3 regions of the Clostridium sp. LIBA-8841 genome follow, and region 2 is predicted to be linked to each of the others. Evidence: a T-box and tRNA genes for the amino acid it is inferred to sense, from the RefSeq annotation. Region 2 holds a T-box; the other regions hold tRNA genes.
The links. The T-box of region 2 lies ahead of thrS (threonine--tRNA ligase). A T-box ahead of a tRNA ligase gene usually reads a tRNA of that ligase, here a tRNA-Thr.

Region 1: it has a tRNA-Thr gene. The T-box ahead of thrS (threonine--tRNA ligase) is inferred to sense a tRNA for this amino acid. The anticodon was not compared.
Region 3: it has a tRNA-Thr gene. The T-box ahead of thrS (threonine--tRNA ligase) is inferred to sense a tRNA for this amino acid. The anticodon was not compared.

What each region holds. Positions count from the first base shown of each region.
Region 1 covers NZ_CM173488.1:3,285,786-3,293,253, reverse strand. Annotated here, with positions in the region: gene mreB (rod shape-determining protein MreB) at 1-219, shown strand, start outside; gene yyaC (spore protease YyaC) at 258-788, opposite strand; gene AC2A4K_RS14465 (hypothetical protein) at 889-1,551, shown strand; tRNA gene AC2A4K_RS14460 (tRNA-Thr) at 1,715-1,790, shown strand; tRNA gene AC2A4K_RS14455 (tRNA-Tyr) at 1,796-1,881, shown strand; tRNA gene AC2A4K_RS14450 (tRNA-Val) at 1,886-1,961, shown strand; tRNA gene AC2A4K_RS14445 (tRNA-Thr) at 1,979-2,054, shown strand; tRNA gene AC2A4K_RS14440 (tRNA-Tyr) at 2,060-2,145, shown strand; tRNA gene AC2A4K_RS14435 (tRNA-Thr) at 2,176-2,251, shown strand; tRNA gene AC2A4K_RS14430 (tRNA-Tyr) at 2,257-2,342, shown strand; SAM riboswitch class I at 2,419-2,525, shown strand; gene metK (methionine adenosyltransferase) at 2,760-3,935, shown strand; gene nagA (N-acetylglucosamine-6-phosphate deacetylase) at 4,157-5,293, opposite strand; gene recD2 (SF1B family DNA helicase RecD2) at 5,430-7,468, shown strand, end outside.
Region 2 covers NZ_CM173488.1:3,445,628-3,453,095, reverse strand. Annotated here, with positions in the region: gene AC2A4K_RS15325 (M3 family oligoendopeptidase) at 1-524, shown strand, start outside; gene thrS (threonine--tRNA ligase) at 608-2,539, opposite strand; T-box leader at 2,627-2,845, opposite strand; tRNA gene AC2A4K_RS15315 (tRNA-Leu) at 3,088-3,171, shown strand; tRNA gene AC2A4K_RS15310 (tRNA-Gly) at 3,176-3,249, shown strand; tRNA gene AC2A4K_RS15305 (tRNA-Gly) at 3,259-3,333, shown strand; gene AC2A4K_RS15300 (GDSL-type esterase/lipase family protein) at 3,574-6,636, shown strand; gene AC2A4K_RS15295 (HNH endonuclease signature motif containing protein) at 6,702-7,106, opposite strand; gene AC2A4K_RS15290 (hypothetical protein) at 7,298-7,468, shown strand, end outside.
Region 3 covers NZ_CM173488.1:3,803,052-3,810,519, forward strand. Annotated here, with positions in the region: gene AC2A4K_RS17015 (S8 family serine peptidase) at 1-965, shown strand, start outside; gene AC2A4K_RS17020 (peptidoglycan DD-metalloendopeptidase family protein) at 968-2,020, opposite strand; gene AC2A4K_RS17025 (DnaD domain protein) at 2,256-3,257, shown strand; gene AC2A4K_RS17030 (ATP-binding protein) at 3,254-4,249, shown strand; tRNA gene AC2A4K_RS17035 (tRNA-Thr) at 4,342-4,417, opposite strand; tRNA gene AC2A4K_RS17040 (tRNA-Asp) at 4,421-4,497, opposite strand; tRNA gene AC2A4K_RS17045 (tRNA-Val) at 4,510-4,585, opposite strand; tRNA gene AC2A4K_RS17050 (tRNA-Glu) at 4,591-4,665, opposite strand; tRNA gene AC2A4K_RS17055 (tRNA-Asp) at 4,671-4,747, opposite strand; tRNA gene AC2A4K_RS17060 (tRNA-Val) at 4,762-4,837, opposite strand; tRNA gene AC2A4K_RS17065 (tRNA-Glu) at 4,844-4,918, opposite strand; tRNA gene AC2A4K_RS17070 (tRNA-Asp) at 4,926-5,002, opposite strand; tRNA gene AC2A4K_RS17075 (tRNA-Val) at 5,017-5,092, opposite strand; tRNA gene AC2A4K_RS17080 (tRNA-Glu) at 5,097-5,171, opposite strand; gene AC2A4K_RS17085 (hypothetical protein) at 5,369-5,938, opposite strand; gene AC2A4K_RS17090 (BaiN/RdsA family NAD(P)/FAD-dependent oxidoreductase) at 6,147-7,391, shown strand.

The sequences.
Region 1 (7,468 bases), 160 kb from region 2:
TTAGCTGCTGATATAATTGAAGAAGGAATTCTTATGACTGGTGGAGGAGCTTTACTAAATGGTTTAGATAAATTCATTGAGCAAAGAACTGGCGTTAAGGTTAATGTAGCAGAAGATGCTGTAAGGTGTGTAGCGGAAGGAACTGGAAAGGTTCTTAAAGCCTTTGAAAAAATAAACTTAAGTACGGACGATTTAGAAGTAAAATTAATTGATGAATAAAATTAACCATATATCTCTTAATATTAAGAGATATATGGTTAATTTTTTTTTGTACTTAAATAATAAGCATGTATTAGAGCATCAACGATAACTTTAGCCATGTCTAATATGAAGCTTAATCTAATAGGTCTAGTAGTAAATAAATCTATATTTTCCGATGAATCAACTATTGCAATAATAGAAGTATCACCAACGCTTCTTAGAGTTTTCCCAACACCTTTTCCTGGGTGTATAGGCTCGTTTCTAGTATGAATTTCTCCAATAGATTTTGAATCTCCTAAACAGGCATCTATAGCTATTATTTTATATCCAGGATAATTTTTTAATATCTCAGTTATTTTTTTATCAAGATTAAGTGCATGTATAGGAGAGTCAAGTGTACCAAATATATTTAAAGGAAAGAATTTTTCTTTCAATAGAGTTCCAACTAGTGGTCCTAAACAATCACCTATACATTTATCTGTACCTATACATACTATTAATGTTTTTTCATCTATATTATCTTTTAAAAAATTTGAAATTTCATAATATGCTAAATAATGTTCGTAATAAGTCTTTATTTTATTCAAGGCTTCACCTCCTGATTAATTATATGAAAGGATAGTAAGAAATATTAAAGAGAAGTATAAAAAAGATTTTAGGTGGCAATTATTAAAAGAGGAGGTGAATATGTTTATGAATAGAGGATTTTTAAGTTTTCTAATACTTTTCTTTACTACAATTACAATGGGGATTATGTTGTACTTTGTTAATTTAAATTTTGAGCATAGCCCAAAATTTGAAGTTAATAGTATAGAAAAAGAAAAGAAGAATCATTTAGATGAAAACAGTAATGAAAATAAAGAATATAATAAAATTGAGGAAAAAAAAGAAAAAGAAGATAATAATAAATTAAATCAAAATAATAATTCTGATAAAAAAGAAGATGATATTTTTGATGAGTATGAACTTGAAATAGAAGAAAATGAAGATGAGATAGAAGAAAAAATCGGAGAGGCAGTAAAAGATATTGAGAAAAATAAAGATAATAATAATTTTGAAGTAAAGGATTCTTTGGAAGAAGAAAGCAAAGAGGTCTTTAGGATGGATAAATATTCAATTCCGAAAAAAATAGCAAAATCAGATAAGCTTAAATTGATGTCTATAGCTAAAAATTTATCTATATTAGATTATGGAATATTATTAGAGCATATTAAAAGAAGTGATGAGCTAGATGCTGCAGTTGATATATTTAGAATTTTAAAGGATAGATTAGAGGAGAATGAGTACAAGGAAATGAAAGATATATTGAGTCCATACATAAATATTGAGTTGATTGAAGAAAATATATAATTAAAAAAGAAGTAAACAAAAGATATATAGAGAAAATTCGAAATAACTTAACATAATTATCAAAAATGGGCTAAAATTGAGTTTGAAATAAAAAGCGTAACAATATATACTAAATCTTGTCGATTGGCGGTGAGTCAAACCGACAAAGAAAAATAATAAATATGCTGGTGTGGCTCAATTGGCAGAGCAGCTGACTTGTAATCAGCAGGTTATCGGTTCAAGTCCGATCATCAGCTCCATAAGTGGTGGAATTCCCGAGTGGCCAAAGGGGGCAGACTGTAAATCTGTTGTCGGACGACTTCGAAGGTTCGAATCCTTCTTCCACCACCAATAAGGTCGCATAGCTCAGCTGGGAGAGCACCTGCCTTACAAGCAGGGGGTCACAGGTTCGATCCCTGTTGCGACCACCATTAAAAATAATAAATATGCTGGTGTGGCTCAATTGGCAGAGCAGCTGACTTGTAATCAGCAGGTTATCAGTTCAAGTCTGATCATCAGCTCCATAAGTGGTGGAATTCCCGAGTGGCCAAAGGGGGCAGACTGTAAATCTGTTGTCGGACGACTTCGAAGGTTCGAATCCTTCTTCCACCACCATTTATTTAAAAGAAAACAAAATATTAATATGCTGGTGTGGCTCAATTGGCAGAGCAGCTGACTTGTAATCAGCAGGTTATCAGTTCAAGTCTGATCATCAGCTCCATATGTGGTGGAATTCCCGAGTGGCCAAAGGGGGCAGACTGTAAATCTGTTGTCGGACGACTTCGAAGGTTCGAATCCTTCTTCCACCACCAGCAAGAGACACTTGGAAATAGTGTCTCTTTGTTTAAAATAATATCTCAATAAAATAGAATATTTAGTATTTATATACTCTTATCCAGAGAGGTGGAGGGAAAAAGGCCCTATGAAACCCGGCAACCAGTGAGAAATCACCACGGTGCCAATTCCGGTAAAGAATTTTCTTTACAAGATGAGAGAAGATAAATTTAGTGTATAACTAGAATCTCTTCTTAAATCTTTTAAAGATTTAGAAGAGATTTTTTTGTTAATAAAATATATCTTAAAAGCGCGCATTAAGATATGTAATTTTTAAAATGAAAAAACTAAAGATATTATTTTATATAGTTGGAAAGAATAATTTAATAAATAATTAAAAAATGAAAGGGGTGAATCGGCTATCTTATTTAGCATAGTAAGATAGCATTATAGCCATGAGAAGATTATTTACATCAGAATCAGTTACTGAAGGACATCCAGATAAAATATGTGACCAAATTTCAGATGCAGTTTTAGACGCTATATTTGAAAAAGATCCAAATGCAAGAGTTGCTTGCGAAACAGCTGTTACTACAGGATTAGTAATGGTAATGGGAGAAATAACAACTAATTGTTATGTTGATATTCCTAAAATAGCTAGAGAAACTATCAAAAATATAGGTTATGATAGAGCTAAATATGGTTTTGACTGTGAAACTTGTTCAGTTATGACTACAATTGATGAGCAATCATCAGACATAGCTATGGGAGTTGATGAAGCTCTAGAATCAAGAGCAGGAGAAAAAATTGACATAGATGCAGTTGGAGCTGGAGATCAAGGAATGATGTTTGGTTTTGCTACTAATGAAACTGAAGAATTTATGCCAGCACCAATAGCTATGGCTCATAGATTATCAAGAAGATTAACAGAAGTAAGAAAGAACGGAACTTTACCTTATTTAAGACCAGACGGAAAAACACAAGTTACTGTTGAGTACGAAAATGATAAACCTGTTAGAATAGATGCTATAGTAATTTCAACACAACATGGTCCAGAAATATCTCAAGAGCAAATTCAAGCTGATTTAATGGAACATGTTATAAAAGCTGTTATACCAGCAGAATTATTAGATGAAAACACTAAATATTACATAAATCCAACAGGAAGATTTGTTATTGGTGGACCTCAAGGAGATTCAGGATTAACAGGAAGAAAAATTATAGTTGATACTTATGGTGGATATGGAAGACACGGTGGTGGTGCTTTCTCAGGAAAAGATCCAACTAAGGTTGATAGATCAGCTGCATATGCTGCTAGATGGGTAGCTAAAAACTTAGTAGCTGCAGGTATTGCAGATAAGTTAGAAGTTCAAGTTGCTTATGCTATCGGTGTTGCTAGACCAGTATCAATCATAGTAGATACTTTTGGAACTGGAAAAATATCAGATGAAGAAATAGTTAATATAATAAATAAGGTATTTGATTTAAGACCAGGTGCTATAATAAGAGACCTAGAATTAAGAAGACCTATATACAAACAAACAGCAGCTTATGGACACTTTGGAAGAACAGATTTAGATCTTCCATGGGAAAAGTTAGATAAAGTTGAAGAGATAAAAAAACATCTTTAAGATAAATAGAGTTAAAGTTCAGAAGTTTATATTCTTCTGAACTTTAACTTTTTTATGTTGATCTAAGCAGGAAGAGATAGCTTAAAATCAACCTTTACTTAAAACAGAGCCTAATATTATTTTGATTATTAAATTAATGTTTTATGAAGTTAGATGATAGTTAATATGGTTTATAAATAAAAAAATACTTTGGATTAATCCAAAGTATTTTTTTATTTATATTAAGCTTTATGAACTAGTTTTCCATTAACTATTACATATTTTATGTTTATATCTTCATCAAAGATAATTAAATCAGCATCATAGCCTTCTTTAATTAATCCTTTTCTATCTTCAACTTTACAATGTCTAGCCCCATTATAAGTAGCCATTTTTATAACTTCATAAAGTGGGTATTTTGTATTGTTAAATACATTTTTAACAGCTACATCTAAAGTTAAAACTGAACCAGCTAAAGAACCAGTTAATAATCTAGCAGCTCCATTTTTAACCTCAACATCTTGACCACCTAATGAGTATCTTCCATCTGGCATACAACAAGCCATCATAGCATCAGTTATTAATAAGACTTTATCTGGTGTTTTTTGGTTATAAGCTACTCTTAAGCTTGGGAATGAAATGTGAATACCATCAGAAATTGTTTCTGTAGTTATATCGCTATCAAACACAGCACCTACAACACCTGGTTCTCTATGAGTAAATGGAGTCATAGCATTGAAAAGGTGAGTAGAGTGAGAACAACCACATCTTATACCTTCCATAGCTTCTTCGTAAGTAGCTTTAGTGTGTCCCATTGAAACAACTATTCCTTTTTCGCTTAAGAATTTAGTAAGTTCTTTAGCCCCATCTACTTCTGGAGCAAGAGTTATTGAAACAACATCATCTTCAAAAGCTCCAACTAATTTATAGAAGTTTTCTTTTGATGGAGGTATTAAGAAATCAGGATTTTGAGCTCCTATAGCACTTGGACTTATGAAAGGTCCTTCAAGGTGAGCTCCTAAAACATTTGCTCCATCAGTTCCTTCAACTTTAGCTTGGTGTATAGCTCCCATTGATTTTAAAACATCTTCAGCAGCTACCGTCATTGTTGTTGGTGTGAATGAAGTAGTACCATGCTTAACTATTACTTTTGAAATTTCATTAATAGCTTCATAAGTACCATCCATAGTATCGTGTCCACCAGCTCCATGTATATGAACATCTATAAATCCAGGAGATACATAAAGTCCTTGTCCATCTAGTATTTCACAATTAGTTTCTTCTTTCGGGTTTATAGCTTTGATTTTTCCGTTTTCTACTAGTATATTTCCAGGTTCAATCCTATCTAAATATACTATATTACAATTTTTTATTAACATACGAATCACCTTCCTCATAATAATCTTAAGATTTAAATTTGACTAAGTCAACAAAATCAGCTTCATGATTTAAAATTAATAATTGTGATATAATTAATAGTAATAACAATTTAAGAGAAACCTTTTAGGAGGTAATATGGAAGCATTAAATGGAATAGTTGAAAGTATAGTATTTAAAAGCTCTGATACAGGGTATACAGTTATAAAGTTTAGAGAAAATAATAATATTCATACAGCAGTTGGTGTATTACCACATGTAAGAGAAGGACAAAATTTAAAACTTTCAGGAAGTTGGGTTAATCATTCTCAGTTTGGAAAGCAGTTTAAGGTAGAAGAATGTGAAGAGATATTACCAACTTCAAAGGATGGAATAGAGAAATATTTATCTTCTGGAATAATACAAGGTATAGGTCCAGTTACAGCTAAAAAGATTGTAAATAAATTTGGAGAAGATACGCTTAATATTTTAGATAATAATATAGAAAGACTAAAAGAAATAGAGGGGATTGGTAAGAAAAAATTAGAGACAATAATTGAATCTTATCAAGAACAGAGAGAATTAAAAAATATAACTATATTTTTACAAACACACGGATTGAGCGTAAATCAATGTTTAAAAATTTATAAAAAATATGGTTCTAGTTCAGTTGAGACAGTCAAGAATAATCCTTACGTACTTTGTGATGAAATTTCAGGAATAGGATTTAAAACATCTGATAAAATAGCCAGAAGTTTAGGAGTAGAAATTGATTCTCCTTTTAGAATTCAAAGTGGTATAAGATATGTAATAAATGAATTTTGTGCAAATGGGCATACTTTCATGCCTAAGGATGAACTTATAAAAGAAGCAAGCAACGTGTTGACTGTAAGTGGAGATATAATAGAAGAAAATATAAAGAATGCGGCTTTAGATAGAAAAATAAAGTTAGAGAAGGTTAACAATAAAGAAGGTGTTTTCACAATACCTAACTATTATTGTGAACTTGGAATAACTAATAGAATTTTAACCTTAGCTATAAGCAATTTTCAAAATATAAATGTAGATGTAGATCATTTAATAGCTCAGTTTGAAAATAAAAATAATATAACTTTTGCAGAATCTCAGAAAGATGCTATAATAAGTGCTTTTCAAAATGGAATAGAGATAATAACTGGAGGACCAGGAACAGGAAAAACTACTATAATAAAGTGTATAATTGAAATTTTTGAAACTTGCGGATTAAAAGTTCTCTTGGGAGCACCTACTGGAAGAGCTGCAAAGAGGATGAGCGAATCTACAGGAAAAGAAGCAACGACAATACATAGAATGCTTGATATGGGAGTTTTTGAAAAGGAAGAAAGTGTTTTTATCACTAACACAGAAGAACATTCATTAGAAGCAGATGTAGTAATAATAGATGAGGCATCTATGATTGATATAACACTTATGAATGCTTTACTTAAATCTATTAAGGTTGGAACTAGACTTATAATAGTTGGTGATGTTGATCAGCTTCCATCAGTAGGAGCTGGAAATGTTTTAAATGACTTTATAGAGAGTGGATTTACTAAAGTTGTACGTTTAAAAGAGATTTTTAGACAGGGAAAAGAAAGTATGATTGTTGTGAATGCACATAAAATAAATAAAGGAGAAATGCCTAAATTAAATGAAAAAGGAACTGATTTCTTTTTTATAAAAAATGATATCCAAGAAGGAATATTAAATACAATAATAGATTTAATAAACACTAGATTGCCTAAGTTTAATTCAAATTGGGATAAGTTAAAAAATATTCAGGTTTTAGTTCCTATGAAAAAAGGTGTTTTAGGGGTTACAAATTTAAATGAAAAAATACAAAATGTCTTAAATCCTAAGGCGACATATAAAAATGAAAAAGAGTTTAGAAGTATGATATTTAGAGAGGGAGACAAAGTTATGCAAATAAAAAATAACTACTCTCTAAAGTGGACTAGAATAGCTGGAAAAGGGGAACACGAAGGTTCTGGAGTGTTTAATGGAGATATGGGATTTATAGAAAGTATAGATCTAGAGGGGAAAAAATTATCTATAATCTTTGATGATGAAAGAAAAGTAATCTATGACTTCATGTATTTAGATGAATTAGATTTAGCCTATGCAATTACTATACATAAAAGTCAAGGAAGTGAGTTCCCAGTAGTAATAATACCTGCTTA
Region 2 (7,468 bases):
AATTCTTTACTTGGCCTTGGATGTATTTATTCTTTAAAGAAGATACAGATAAATATAAGTTCTATCATTTAGGAGATGCAATTAAATTTATACCTTATGGGGTAACCGTAGATGAGTTCCAACACTTTGTATATGAAAATCCAGAGGCTACACCAAAAGAAAGAAAAGATGCATGGAGAATAATAGAGAAAAAATATCTTCCACATAAAAACTATGATGAGTGTGATTTCTTAGAAAGAGGTGGTTGGTGGTTCCAACAAAATCACATATTCCTATCACCATTCTATTATATTGATTATACATTAGCTCAAATATGCGCACTTCAATTCTGGAAAAAAGATAGAGAAAACCATGAAAGAGCGTGGGAAGATTATTTAAATCTTTGTAATATAGGTGGAACAAAAACATTCCTAGGATTATTAAAATACGCCAACTTAAAATCACCATTTGAAAACGGATGTGTCGAAAGTATAGTTGGAGTAGTAGATTCGTATCTAGAAGGCATAGATGATAGCAAATTCTAATATGTAATAAATCAAAAAAGAACTTGGAATAAATTATCCAAGTTCTTTTTGTTTAACTAAGTCTTTTATAGATTTGAAAGTTCTTAGTTTTCTTTGTTAGCTATTTCAAGAACTATTCTATTTACTAATTGATCTAAAGGCATAGCACCTTCTTCACCATTCTTTCTGCTTCTTACAGAAACTTCTCTGTTTTCAGCTTCTTTTTCTCCAACTACTAAGATATAAGGAGATCTCTCTAATCTAGCTTCTCTTATTTTGTATCCTATTTTTTCAGCTCTGTGGTCAGCTTCAACTCTAACGCCTCTTCTTCTTAATTCTTCAACAACTTCATTTGCATAATCAGCATATTTGTCTGAAAGAGGAAGAACTTTAGCTTGAACTGGAGCTATCCAAGTTGGAAGAGCACCTGCATATTTTTCTATAAGCATTGCTAGTGTTCTTTCATAACATCCGATTGAACTTCTGTGAATGATGTAAGGACGTTTCTTTTCTCCATCTTTATCGATGTAGTACATTCCGAATCTTTCAGCTAAAGCAAAGTCTATTTGGATAGTGATGATTGTATCTTCTTTTCCATGAACGTTCTTGAATTGAATATCAAGTTTTGGACCATAGAAAGCAGCTTCATCATCAGCTTCTGTGAAATCTATATTTAAGTGATTTAATATTTCTCTCATTATATTTTGAGTATTTTCCCAAGCTTCAGGATCATTGATGTACTTATCAGTATTGTTTGGATCCCATTTTGAGAATCTGTAAGTAATATCATCAGCTATTCCTAAAGTAGTCATAACATACTTAACTAAGTCAACAGTGTTTTTGAATTCATCTTCTAATTGCTCTGGAGTACATACTATATGTCCATCAGCAAGAGTGAATTGTCTTACTCTTATAAGACCATGCATTTCTCCTGAAGCTTCGTTTCTGAATAGAGTAGAAGTTTCAGCAAATCTTACAGGTAAGTCTCTGTAACTGTGTTGAGTAGCATTGTATATTGCATATTGGAATGGGCAAGTCATTGGTCTTAAAGCAAATACTTCGTTATCTACTTCTTCATCACCTAAAACAAACATTCCATCTTTATAGTGATCCCAGTGTCCTGATATTTTGTAAAGATCACTTTTAGCCATTAAAGGAGTTTTAGTTAAAACATATCCTCTTCTTTGCTCTTCATCTTCAATCCATCTTTGAAGAGTTTGAATGATTCTAGCACCTTTTGGCATTAATAGTGGAAGACCTTGACCTACATTTTCATCAGTAGTGAATATTCCAAGTTCTCTTCCTAATTTGTTATGGTCTCTTTTTTTAGCTTCTTCTAAAGCTTCTAAATAAGCATCTAATTCAGCTTTTTTAGGGAAAGCAGTACCATATACTCTTGAAAGCATTTTATTACTTTCGTCACCTCTCCAGTAAGCACCTGTAGATCTTAATAATTTAACAGCCTTCATTGGCTTAATGCTCATTAAGTGAGGACCAGCACATAAATCAACGAAATCACCTATTTGATAGAATGAGATTATTTCATCTTCTGGTAATTCATTTATAAGTTCAACTTTGTAAGGTTCATCCTTCATAAGTTCTAAAGCTTCATTTCTTGGAAGCTCAAATCTTTTTATTTCAGGATTTTCTTTTATTATTTTTTTCATTTCATCTTCTAATTTGTTTAATTCATCAGCTGTGAATGGTTTCTCAGTGTCAAAATCGTAATAGAATCCATTATCTATTGATGGTCCTATAGCTAATTTGTCTTGAGGGAATAATCTTTTAACTGCAGCAGCTAGTATATGAGAAGCTGTATGGTTAAAAGCGTGTTGTCCTTCTTTAGAATCGAAAGTACAGATTTCTAAGTTGGAATCCTCATTAACTATGAATCTTAAATCCTCAACTTTTCCATTTACTATACCGCAACATGCGTTTCTAGCTAAACCTTGGCTTATGCCTTGAGCTATTTCAAAAACTGATAGTCCAGCTTCAACTTCTTTTATTGAACCATCTTTAAGTGTAATTTTTATCATATCAATTTCTCCTTTCAAAATTATGTTTTTCATATAGTTATTTATCATTCATATAAAATAAAAAACTCTCGTCTCTTTTCTATATAGAAAAGGGACGAGAGTGTATATTCCCGTGGTTCCACCCAAATTGTACTTTAGTAATATTAAATAAAGTACCACTTAAATTAATCGTAACGTGATTATAACGGACTGGATTAGAGTCACTCAGAGGTAGTCTTCAACTAATTCCATTTAAAAGTACTTGCAGCTAATGTACTTTCTCTCTGAAAATGTACCAAAGTTTACTCGTCTCTTCATTGTGTTAATAGATTTATAATATTTACTTTAGATTATAAGTTTATTGGTTTTGTATGTCAATGGATAAAATAATAAAATAAAACTTAATTAAAAATTCTTAGAGTTTGTAAAATATAAGAACAACTTAGTATCTCAATATTATATAATCAAAGTTATACAATTGATACATTTAAATTAAAGTTTTTAGAGAATAATTTACAAAAAAAACTTGAAATAGAGTTTGAAAAATATTATAATTAAAACATAGTTTTGCAGGTGTGGCGGAATTGGCAGACGCACTAGACTTAGGATCTAGCGCCTACGGCGTGGGGGTTCGACTCCCTTCACCTGCACCACTAAGCGGGTGTAGTTCAATGGTAGAACACCAGCCTTCCAAGCTGGATACCCGGGTTCGATTCCCGGTACCCGCTCCAATTAAATATGCGGGAGTGACTCAATGGTAGAGTGTCACCTTGCCAAGGTGAAAGTTGCGAGTTCGAGTCTCGTCTTCCGCTCCATATAAAGCAACTGATATTTCAGTTGCTTTTTTCGTTTAATATAATAAATTAAAAGACTTTTATTCCAAATTTGGAATAAAAGTCTTTTTTTATACAGGAAATATTTTGAGTATAAGTAATTTGTTAAAATAAATCCTGATAAAAAGGTAACCTAAACTTTCTAGTATATTAGTCTTTTCTTAAGAATAAGGATATAAGAGGATATACAACTAATTAAATTTTTGTTTGGGAGAGAAATCTATGAAGAAAAAAGCCATAAGTTTATTATTAGCTACATGTATTGGAGGAACATGCATATTTTCAAATTATGTATCTGTGCTTGCAAATGAAAATAAAGATAACATAATTGAAGAGTTTGAAACTAAAGAACCTAAATTAGACTATGAATTAAATAAGAGCTTCAATGGTATTAATGACTATGTAGATATTACAGAAGACTTAGGGAAGATTGAAAATTTAACAGAGGGAACTATAGCTATTAAGTTTAAGGCAAATAATATTAATACATGGCAAACACTATTTTCTATGAGTGATAAAAATGATTCTAATAGTAGATTATTTGTTGGTATAACTAATACAGGTCGAATTCGATATGAAGTCAGAGAAAATGGACAATTAAAGCTAGGGTTTGAGTGGCCACATAGAAATTATAATGATGGAAAGTGGCATGGACTTGTTGTGAATATAGGGGGAGAGAATGGAGCAGAGTTATATGTAGACGGAAGTAAGTTATATTCTACTGGTAATAATATTAACATGAGCTTTTTTAATGGAGTAAATACGCCAAATAATTTAAATATAGGTAGAATATTAACCAGTGAAAATCAGAATGGACAATGGTATTTAAATGGAGAGATATCAAATATAAAAGTTTTTGATACGGCATTAAGTTCCAGTGAGTGTTTAGCTTTAAGTGAAGTAAATGAAGAATCTAACCCGGAACCAGAGGGAGAAAAGGAAGAGTTAATTAAAATGCTAAAAGGAGATAAGGATTTAAACGTAGTATTTACTGGAGATAGTATAACTCATGGCCCATTGCATACAAAAGGATACAGAAGTTACTCAGAACATTTTAGTGAAAGATTAAAAGGAGAAAGTATAAATAGAGTTACTAAAGAGGATAGTATGGTTTTTAATACTGGGGTTTCTAGTGCCACCACTAGAAATATAATAAACGGATTCGATACTTGGGTTAGTTTATATAATCCAGATATAGTCTTTATAATGATTGGTATGAATGATTCATCTAATCAAATGGTTCCTTTAGATGAATATAAAAGAAATGTAAGAGAGCTTGTTGATAGAGTAAGAGAAGGAGGAGCTATACCAGTTCTTCAGACAAGTAACACAATAAGAATGTCTTCTAATAGAGAGAGTCTTCCACTTTATATGGATGCTGTTAGAGAGATTTCAAGAGATAAAAATGTTACCTTAATAGATCATTATAAACATTGGGAAGATTTAGAGAAAGAAAATCCTAATATTAAAAATGAATTTTTGAATGATTCAATTCATCCAAATGAAAAAGGACATTTAGAAATGGTTAAGCTTATTTTTAAGGAACTAGAAATTTTTGAGGATGATAGTTATACCTGTAATTTAAATTATCCAATAAAAATAGAAAATGATTTTGGAAGGAGTGTAGATACAACATATTACCCTAAATATGAAGGCATAGAAGGAAAAGAAAGTTTAATCAATTATAATCTAGATAAGAAATTTAATGATGATTTTATAGACAAGTCAGAAGATTTGAATAAGGTCAGTAATTTAGGAAAAGGAACTATAGTCTCTAGGTTTAAAGTTGAGAATAATAGAAATGCTCAAACTATTTTAAGTCTTTCTGATTCTAGAGATGATGCTAGTAATGTTACTTTAGCTATAAATAATGGAAGTATTCACTTTTCAGCAAGAGAAAATGGGGTTTTCAAAAGTAATATAACTACCTCAAGAGGAGGTTATAATGATGGAATGTGGCATACAGTTGCAGTAGATGTAAGTGAAAGTGGAACTAAAATATATGTTGATGGAGAAATGATTCACAGTGATTCAAATAAAGGATTTTTTAATACTGTAACAGAAGCAAATACCTTAAATGTAGGAAGAAATTTAGATTATAAAACTTCTGGTGAATGGTTCTATTATGGGGATATATCTTATATAGATGTATATGATAATAATTTGTCTGAAGAGGAATTGATTAAATCAACTAAGGAGAATTTAAATGAAAACTTAGTTGATATTATAAAGATAATAAATGAAAATGAAAAAGTCTCTTGGGTATTTTTGGGTGATGATGATACTACTGGAAAAGGAGATACTTTTGGTTACAAGAATTATGTAGAGTATTTGGAAGAAAGAGTACGTTGGGAGTTAAATGGTGGAAGTATGGCTAAAAGAGAAAAGTTTATGGTGAACTCCGCTGTAGAAGATGCTAATTCTGAATATTTATTAAGTAATTTTGATAATTTAGCCACTAAATATAATCCTAAAGCTACTTTTATTATGATTGGAGGCAATGAAAACATTACTCCTGAAGAATTTAAAGCCAATTTAATTTCAATAGTTAATAGAACTGAGGAAATAGGAGCCGTACCAGTTTTACAAACACCAATTAAGAATGAAAAGAATATAGAGGATTATGTGCAAGTTATAAGGGAAGTAGCTAAAGAGGAAGAAGTATTATTAATAGATCACTATGAGTATTGGAGAAAATTAAATGAAAATCAAGAATGGCTTGGAGAATCTTGGCTCTTAGAGGGGAATCCAAATCATAGGGGACATCTAGAAATTGCTAAGAAAATTTTAAAGGATTTAAGAATATATAATTATAATAGTTTAACTTGTAGTTTTTCATTAGATACACCAGGTGATGCTATATTTGAAGAAGTTAGAGAACAGTTAGATTCTATTATAAATGAATATAAAATATTAAGTGATAATGTCAAAGAAGGATATGAAGTTGGAGAGTATATCTACGGTGCTAAAAGACTTTTAAATGATGCTTTAATTAAGGCAGAAGAATGTTTAAATACAGGTGCTGTAGGAAAAATGAAAGAAAATATAGGAGCTCTTCAAGATGCTAAAGTTATATTTGATTCATTAGAGATAAATGAATTAACGGGAGATTTAAATGATGATGGTTTCTTAAATATAGGTGATTTATCATTAGTCTCAATGAATTTTGGAAAAAATTCAAACTCTGAAGGATGGAGTGAAATAGAAATTTATGATTTAAATAAAGATAAGGTTATAGATAAATTCGAAATAGAGTTTATTTCTTTAAGAATATTAAATAATTAGAGAAATAAAAAAATAAGGCTGTATCAAAACCTAAAATTAAATTAATAGTTTTGATACAGCACATTTTATATACAACTTATTGCTTTTTGCAACATGAAATCTTCTATATATTCTTCTGAATAAACTTTTCTGCCCATGAGATTAAATATTAATTCATCTCTAGAATATCCTTCTTTATAACGCTTTAGGTTCTTAGTTAATTTTTTTAAGGAACCTGGTGTAAGCCCTAGCATAGTTTTTATATCATTACCGGTATAAAAACTTTTTATAAAAAGCTCATTAAGTTTATTCTGCATTTCAAGTTTATAATTTAAATCTACAAACTTATCTCTATGTGGACCATTTTTAGAACGGTGATGTTTCTTACATAAATATTTATAATTTAGTTTGAAATCTAGACCACCTTCTGCTCTATGAACTATGTGATGAACATCAGCGTAATCACCACAAATCTCACAACAATAAGACATATAATCCTCCTTAATTTTGATATACCCATTTATAGTAATAAAATAGCATAAAAAAATAGTTTAATCAATATAAGCGAGCTTTTTTAAATAGATATGAGGGTATATAAAGAAATTTAGGATTTTTTACACTTTGATGTTAAAAAAAGTTAGCAATATAATTAAATTATAAAATATATAAAGGGGGTTTTAAGATGCGTAACTTATTTCGTCAAAGATTAAAAAAAGAAGAAAATCCCGAGAAGTATTGGGGTGAATTAATAAGAAAAAATGAAACCCTAAAAGGAAGAATGTTCAAAGATGAACCTATAACTAAAGACACAAAATATCTACATTATGTAATATTTAATAGACATGTTGGATTC
Region 3 (7,468 bases), 360 kb from region 2:
TTATTTCTTTTGATGACCATGCTATTCTTTGTGGTCTTAGTATTGGAACAGCAAATAGACTTCCCTCTAATAAGTCTTTTAATTTTACTGGCAAAAATATATCTATAGGATTAGTTGATAGTGGCGTTTATCCTCATCAAGATTTATTGAATCCTAAAAATAAAATAGATATGTTTTTAGATTTACTAAATAACTATTCCTATCCTTATGATGATAATGGGCATGGAACAGCTCTAAGTGGAATTATATGTGGTAGCGGTTATTCCTCTAAGTTCGTTTTTAAAGGTATTGCAGAAAACACTAAAATAGCTTGCATTAAAGCTTTTGATGCTACTGGTAAAGGATATGTATCAGATATACTATTTGCTATTCAGACCCTTATATATCAAGAAGAAAATCCTATAAGAATTTTATGCTTACCATTTGAACTTACTAGCCATAATATTAGAATCTCAGATTATTTTAATGAGATTTTTAAATTAGCTGTTAGCAAAAATATTATTCCTATTGTTCCTTCTGGAAGCATAGAAGGAGATAACACTATTCAGGGCTTAGCATTATCTCCTTGGTGTATAACAGTTGGCGGTATAGATTCTACAAAGACACCAACAACAACTTTTAAATTTTCTTCATCTGGAAATTCTAACTTGAAAAAACCAGATTTTTGTTCTGCTTGCGCTAATATAATGTGCTTAAACTCAGATAAGCAATATATCTCTGAGAGAAATGGCATAAAGCTATACCCTCATAAATTGGATAGTAGCTACACTGTTTTTCAAGGAACTTCTTTAGCCTGTGCCTACATATCTGGAGTATGTGCATTACTTTTAGAGTCTAAGCCAGAACTAAACTATAAAGATTTATGTTCACTATTAAAAATAGCTTCTAACAATAAATATGAACTTCCTTCAGATTCTGTTGGAGAAGGAGTCATTGATTTATCCTTCTTACTAGAAAATGTATAGGACTAATTTATATAATCTACGGGATTAATAGGATTCCCTTTATATCTCAATTCTAAATGTAGGTGAGGCCCAGTACTTCTTCCAGTACTACCGACTTTTGCAATAGTCTCACCTTTTTTCACTTCTTTTCCCGATTCGGTTAATATCTCACTAGCATGTGCATATAAAGTTTCTGTGTTATCATCATGTTTTATTATAACCATATTTCCATATATATCATCATAGCCTACAAAGCTTACTACACCATCGCAAGCTGCTTCTATAGGTGTTCCACTTGGTACAGCAATATCTACGCCTCTATGCCCCCCTCTGCTCTTTTCTCCAAATACAGATGTTACAACTCCACCTCTCGTTGGATGTGATAAGAAGGTCATGTTGGAGTTAATAGGATTCTTTACTCCCTTATAAATCTTAGTACTCTCTGCCTCTTTTAAAATTGATTCAGATATTACTTCACTATTTTCTTCTTTTCCATTTATAAAGGTCATTTTCTTTTTAACCTTTTTTTCTCCCGCTTTTCCATTTTCAACAGTATTATCACCTAAGTACTTATTATCTACTTTTATAATCTCCACGGCTGGATCTATTGGTACAGTCTCTTCTACTTCAGCTTTAACAGTTATTTCTACTAAAGGCTCATCTAGAATCTTATTACTTAACAGAATTTTAGATGAAATTTCATCAACTGAACTGATATCTTGAGATAAAACACTATTTTTTTTCAAATCTACTTTTGTATCAAATTCTACCTCTTTAACTAAAACTCCACTTTCAGAAGCTTTTTTAACATATTTTTCTTTGATTTCATTTAAAACATCCTCTACAGTATCTTGACTATCTATATAACCTACCACATTGTTATTTAAAGATAGCTCATAAGCCTCAACATAAATATTAGCCATACGGCTTACACCCTCAACAACATATTCAAATCCTCCTTTTTCTGCATACAAGGAATTTGCAAATACCTCAGTTTTAACTGTAGAAAATAAAATAATTAAGGTAAAAAGAAAAACTCTACTAAAGTTTCTCCCCTCGCCCTCCGAAATACTCATATTCAAAATTCTCCTTTTAATAAAAATTTTAGTTTAAAATTAAACACGTAAATTAATGTGCCCATTAAAATAAAACTTATTCATTCAAATAAAATATTTTTTATATTTTATAAGAGATTACTTTATTGTTATAGAAAAGACACTTTGATATAATTAAACATAGTCTAAAATTTTAATTTATTATAAATCTTTAATTATTAGACTATTTATACAAAACTAGAAAGGTGGTTATTTTTTGAGTACTTTTATGTTAAAAAACTCAGCCACTAAATTTACTCCTGTTAGTAATGTATTCATAGAAGAATATATGCCTAAAGCTCGTGGGGAATTTATTAAGGTTTATTTGTTAATGATAAAATATAGCTTTACGGGGGAACCTGGAGTTAACTCTTCAATTTTAGCAACAAATTTGAACCTTTTAGAATCAGATATAATGAATGCTCTTAATTATTGGCATGAAGAAGGTGTCATAAAATTAGTTCCTATAGATAAAATGAATAACTTTAAAATAGAGTTTGTAGACTTATCGGAAGGCAATCATTCATCAAATCAAAATTCTGTTGATTTATTGTCAGCACTTGATGAAAATAATACTAAAGATATGCTGAAAGATATAGAAAAACTTATATGTAGACCTTTATCAACAAAGGAAATGACTACCTATCTTTCTTGGCAAACAGAGCTTAATTTTTCCTCTGAGCTTATACTAATATTAATAGAGTATTGTGTATCTAAAGGAAAAAAAGATGTTAGATACATAGAAACAGTGGCTCTTGGTTGGCATAACGCCGGAATAAAATCAATAGAGGAAGCTCAAGCTTACATAACTAAAACAGAAGATAAATGGGTTAAAATAAGAAAAATACTTAAGTATTTAGGAATACAAAATACTGAGATAATGAAGCCTCAAGAAACTATGATGGAAAAATGGCTTCTAACTTATAACTTCTCTGTTGAGTTAATACTTAAAGCTTGTGACATATGCTTTGAAAGACTAAATAGAGCTGACTTTAAATATATAGACGGTATTTTAGCTAAATGGTTTAAAGACGGTATAAAAACTCTTGATGATGTTGCTAAGAAGGATGTTAAGAAGTCATCAAACATCAAAAAACCATTTAATACAAACAATACAGCTCAAATTCAAAAGAAACCAGCTAGAGAAGCAAACTTTACCCAAAGAGATTATGACTATGATTCCTTAGAAAAACAATTGTTAGGATGGGATACTGAATGATTAAAGGTTATAAAAGTCAATTAATGGATATGTACGAAAAAATTCGTCAAAAAGAAAAATCAAATCTAGCTAATAGACAAAAAGAAATAAAAGAAAAAATACCTCAAGTATTTGAATATGAAAGAGAAATAAGTAAGCTTTCTCTAAAACTTTCAATGCTTGCTTTAAGAAAGCATGAAAAAGAAAGTTTTGAAAAACTAAGAAAAGAAATCGAAAATCTTAGAGATGAAAAAGATCAACTGCTTGCTATGAATGGATATTCAAAAGATTATTTAGATATGCATTATAAATGTGAAAAGTGTAAAGATACAGGATATATAGGCGCTGAAAAATGTGTTTGTTACAAAAGAAAACTTGTAGAGATATACTATGAGAATTCTCATATGGCTGATGCCTTAAAATTAAATAACTTTTCAAAATTTGATATAAATGTTTTTTCTTCTATGAGCAAAGGAAATGAAAAGTATTCTCCAAGAGAAAATATGCAAATCATTATAGACAAAATGATTAATGGATATATTCCAAAATTTAATAGCCATAATGAAAATATACTTTTCTATGGAAGTCCTGGTACCGGAAAAACATTTATGACTTATTGTATAGCTAAAGAGTTATTAGATAATGGATTTCTTGTAGTTTATAGAACTTCTGATGAGCTTATTAGAAATCTTAGAGAAATAAGGTTTAATAATGATCGTGAATTAGAAGGATTGCTTATAAATTGTGATTTACTTGTTATTGATGATTTAGGAGCCGAACAAATAACTGATTTCTCAACTACTGAGTTATTTACTCTTCTAAACAAAAAAATATTATTAAATAAAAAAATGATTATATCAACTAATTTAAATTTACCTGAACTCAAACAGGCTTATGCAGAAAGAATAACTTCAAGATTACTTGGAAACTTTATTCTGTTTAAAACCTATGGAGATGACATAAGAATAAAGAAAAATCTTCAAAAAAGAAAGAATATATCTTATCTTACTTAAAAGATAAGATATATTCTTTTGGCATAAATAAATTAAATATCGAAATATTCTTTTGAAGAATAAAAAAGAACTTCAGTTAAACTGAAGTTCTGTGGAGCTGATGATCGGACTTGAACCGATAACCTGCTGATTACAAGTCAGCTGCTCTGCCAATTGAGCCACACCAGCGCATGGCGACTCAGAAGGGGCTCGAACCCTCGACCTCCGGCGTGACAGGCCGGCACTCTAACCAACTGAGCTACTGAGCCATTTAAAGTTTATGGTGGTCGCAACAGGGATCGAACCTGTGACCCCCTGCTTGTAAGGCAGGTGCTCTCCCAGCTGAGCTATGCGACCTTATATGGTGACCCCTAGGGGAATCGAACCCCTGTTACCACCGTGAAAGGGTGGTGTCTTAACCGCTTGACCAAGGGGCCAAAACTGGCGACTCAGAAGGGGCTCGAACCCTCGACCTCCGGCGTGACAGGCCGGCACTCTAACCAACTGAGCTACTGAGCCATTAAAAACTTTAATGGTGGTCGCAACAGGGATCGAACCTGTGACCCCCTGCTTGTAAGGCAGGTGCTCTCCCAGCTGAGCTATGCGACCGTAATATGGTGACCCCTAGGGGAATCGAACCCCTGTTACCACCGTGAAAGGGTGGTGTCTTAACCGCTTGACCAAGGGGCCAAAAATGTGGCGACTCAGAAGGGGCTCGAACCCTCGACCTCCGGCGTGACAGGCCGGCACTCTAACCAACTGAGCTACTGAGCCATTAAAAGTTTTTATGGTGGTCGCAACAGGGATCGAACCTGTGACCCCCTGCTTGTAAGGCAGGTGCTCTCCCAGCTGAGCTATGCGACCGTGATGGTGACCCCTAGGGGAATCGAACCCCTGTTACCACCGTGAAAGGGTGGTGTCTTAACCGCTTGACCAAGGGGCCACATTAACTCTTAAAACCACATCATTTTTGACCAGTTTTAGCTTTAAACTAAATTTGTTTATTTTGTTTTTGTCTTTCGCACTTGGCGACCTGACAAGGAATATAATACCCAAAAAATAATCTTATGTCAACACTTTTTTCAGTCATTTTAGTCTATTTATAGCTATTTAATAAAATTATATTTATTATTCGCTTTTTTACTCAAAATTACTCTCATTTTCTATTTTTTCAACTATTTTTTTATAAATTTCTAATTGTCTTTCTCTCCAAGCTCTCTGCTCTTTTAATTTTTCCATGTTAAAATGACAGATTTCAAGGAATTCTGGCTCTTCTAGGACCTTAATATTGAACTTATAGCTGTCCTCTCTGAAGTTTCTTCCACTAGCTTCGATTTTTATTGGATATTGTCCATTTAAGTATATCAATATATCTTTATCCCAGAATCCTCTTTTATTAGCGCCTTTAGAAAAATCATTTAAAACTTCTAAAGATTTTACCTCTTCAATTGATTCCTCAAGTGAATCAATTATTCCTTTATAAAATAAAGCCGAAATTCCTCTATTTATTTTTATTTTTAATAGATTAAGATTTTTTTTAATAATATCATCAATTTCTCCTTCTGAAATAAGTTCTCCATCTTTCATTTTGAAAGTTTTTATTCCTGACTTATCAGAATAATCTACAACTACTTGATCATAATTCATCCTTCTAATCTTTAATTCTGTATTGTGTCCCTCCATAGTACTATTTGTAATTTTAAATTTCATAATACTCACCTCATTATTTAGTATTGCTCCTAAAAAAAATAATATGACTTATGATTTTTATCATTCTTTAAGTATTTAATAATAAGTAAATATGATACAATACAAACTTAGAAATGTTATCATTAAATAAACAAGACTTTTAGAAAATTATTTTTAGGTTAGTATAAAAATTAAGATATAACGATACGAGAAGGGAGAAATTAAACTTATGATATACCATGACGTAGTTGTTCTAGGCGGTGGAGCTTCTGGTTTAACAGCTGCAATTACAGCAAAAGATTTTGGTTTAGATGTTGCTATAGTCGAAGGAACAGACAGAATAGGAAAAAAGATTCTTACTACAGGTAACGGTAGATGCAATATAACTAATTCATTAATAGGATTTCCATTTTCAAATTTTCACAGTAGTAATGATGGATTTTTTATTAAAACATTAAGCAAGTTCTCTGTTGAGGATACAAAGGCTTTCTTTCTTAATCTAGGATTACCAATAATAGAACTTGAAAAAGGTAAAAGTTATCCTCAATCTTTACAAGCTTCTTCTGTTGTGGATATATTAAAAATATCTTTAGAAGAACGTGAAATTCCTCTTTATAATTCATATAAGATAAAATCTATCCACAAATCAAAAGGAAAATTTGTTTTATCCACAGGAAATGAAGATTCTCCTGTGATTAAGTGCAAAAAGTTAATTATGGCTTGTGGAGGAAAATCTGCCCCTAAAACTGGTTCTGATGGTTCAGGTTATACTTTAGCTAAAAATTTAGGACACTCAATTGTTGAACCTAATCCAGCTATTGTTCAATTAAAACTCTCTCATAATAAATTAAAAGCTTTATCTGGAATAAAGTTTAATGGCTATGCTGAAGTTTTATGTGATAGAGAAAGTATTAGAAAAGACTTTGGAGAGATTTTATTCACAGACTATGGAATATCAGGTCCTCCAATACTACAAATTTCTAGAGAAGCATCTTTAGGATGTTTTAAAGGTAAAGATGTTAAGATTGTAGTTGATATGATGCCTGAAAAGTCATTAACTGAATTAGAAGATTTCTTAGAAGGACACTTTGCTGTTTTTTCTTGTAGAGAAGTTATAAACTCGCTTATAGGTATTGTTAATAAAAAAATGATACCTATACTTTTAAAAGAAGCAGGTATCGATAATTTACATAAACCATGTTATGAACTTACTTGGAAAGAGAAAAAATCATTGATAAATCTTATGAAATCTTGGGAATTTAAATGTACTGGAACAAATGGCTTCCAAGCAGCTCAAGTAACTACTGGTGGAGTAAACACAAAAGAAGTTGATCCAGAAACCCTTCAATCAAAAATCGTAGATAATCTTTATTTCTGTGGGGAATTATTAGATGTTGATGGTGATTGTGGTGGATTCAATTTACAATGGGCTTGGAGTTCAGGATTCACTGTTGCTCTTTCCTGCACACTTTAATAAGTAGACTATTGAAATAATCATATATATTAAAATAAAAAATTATAAATATTAAATTAGATTAATAGTTATTAAAA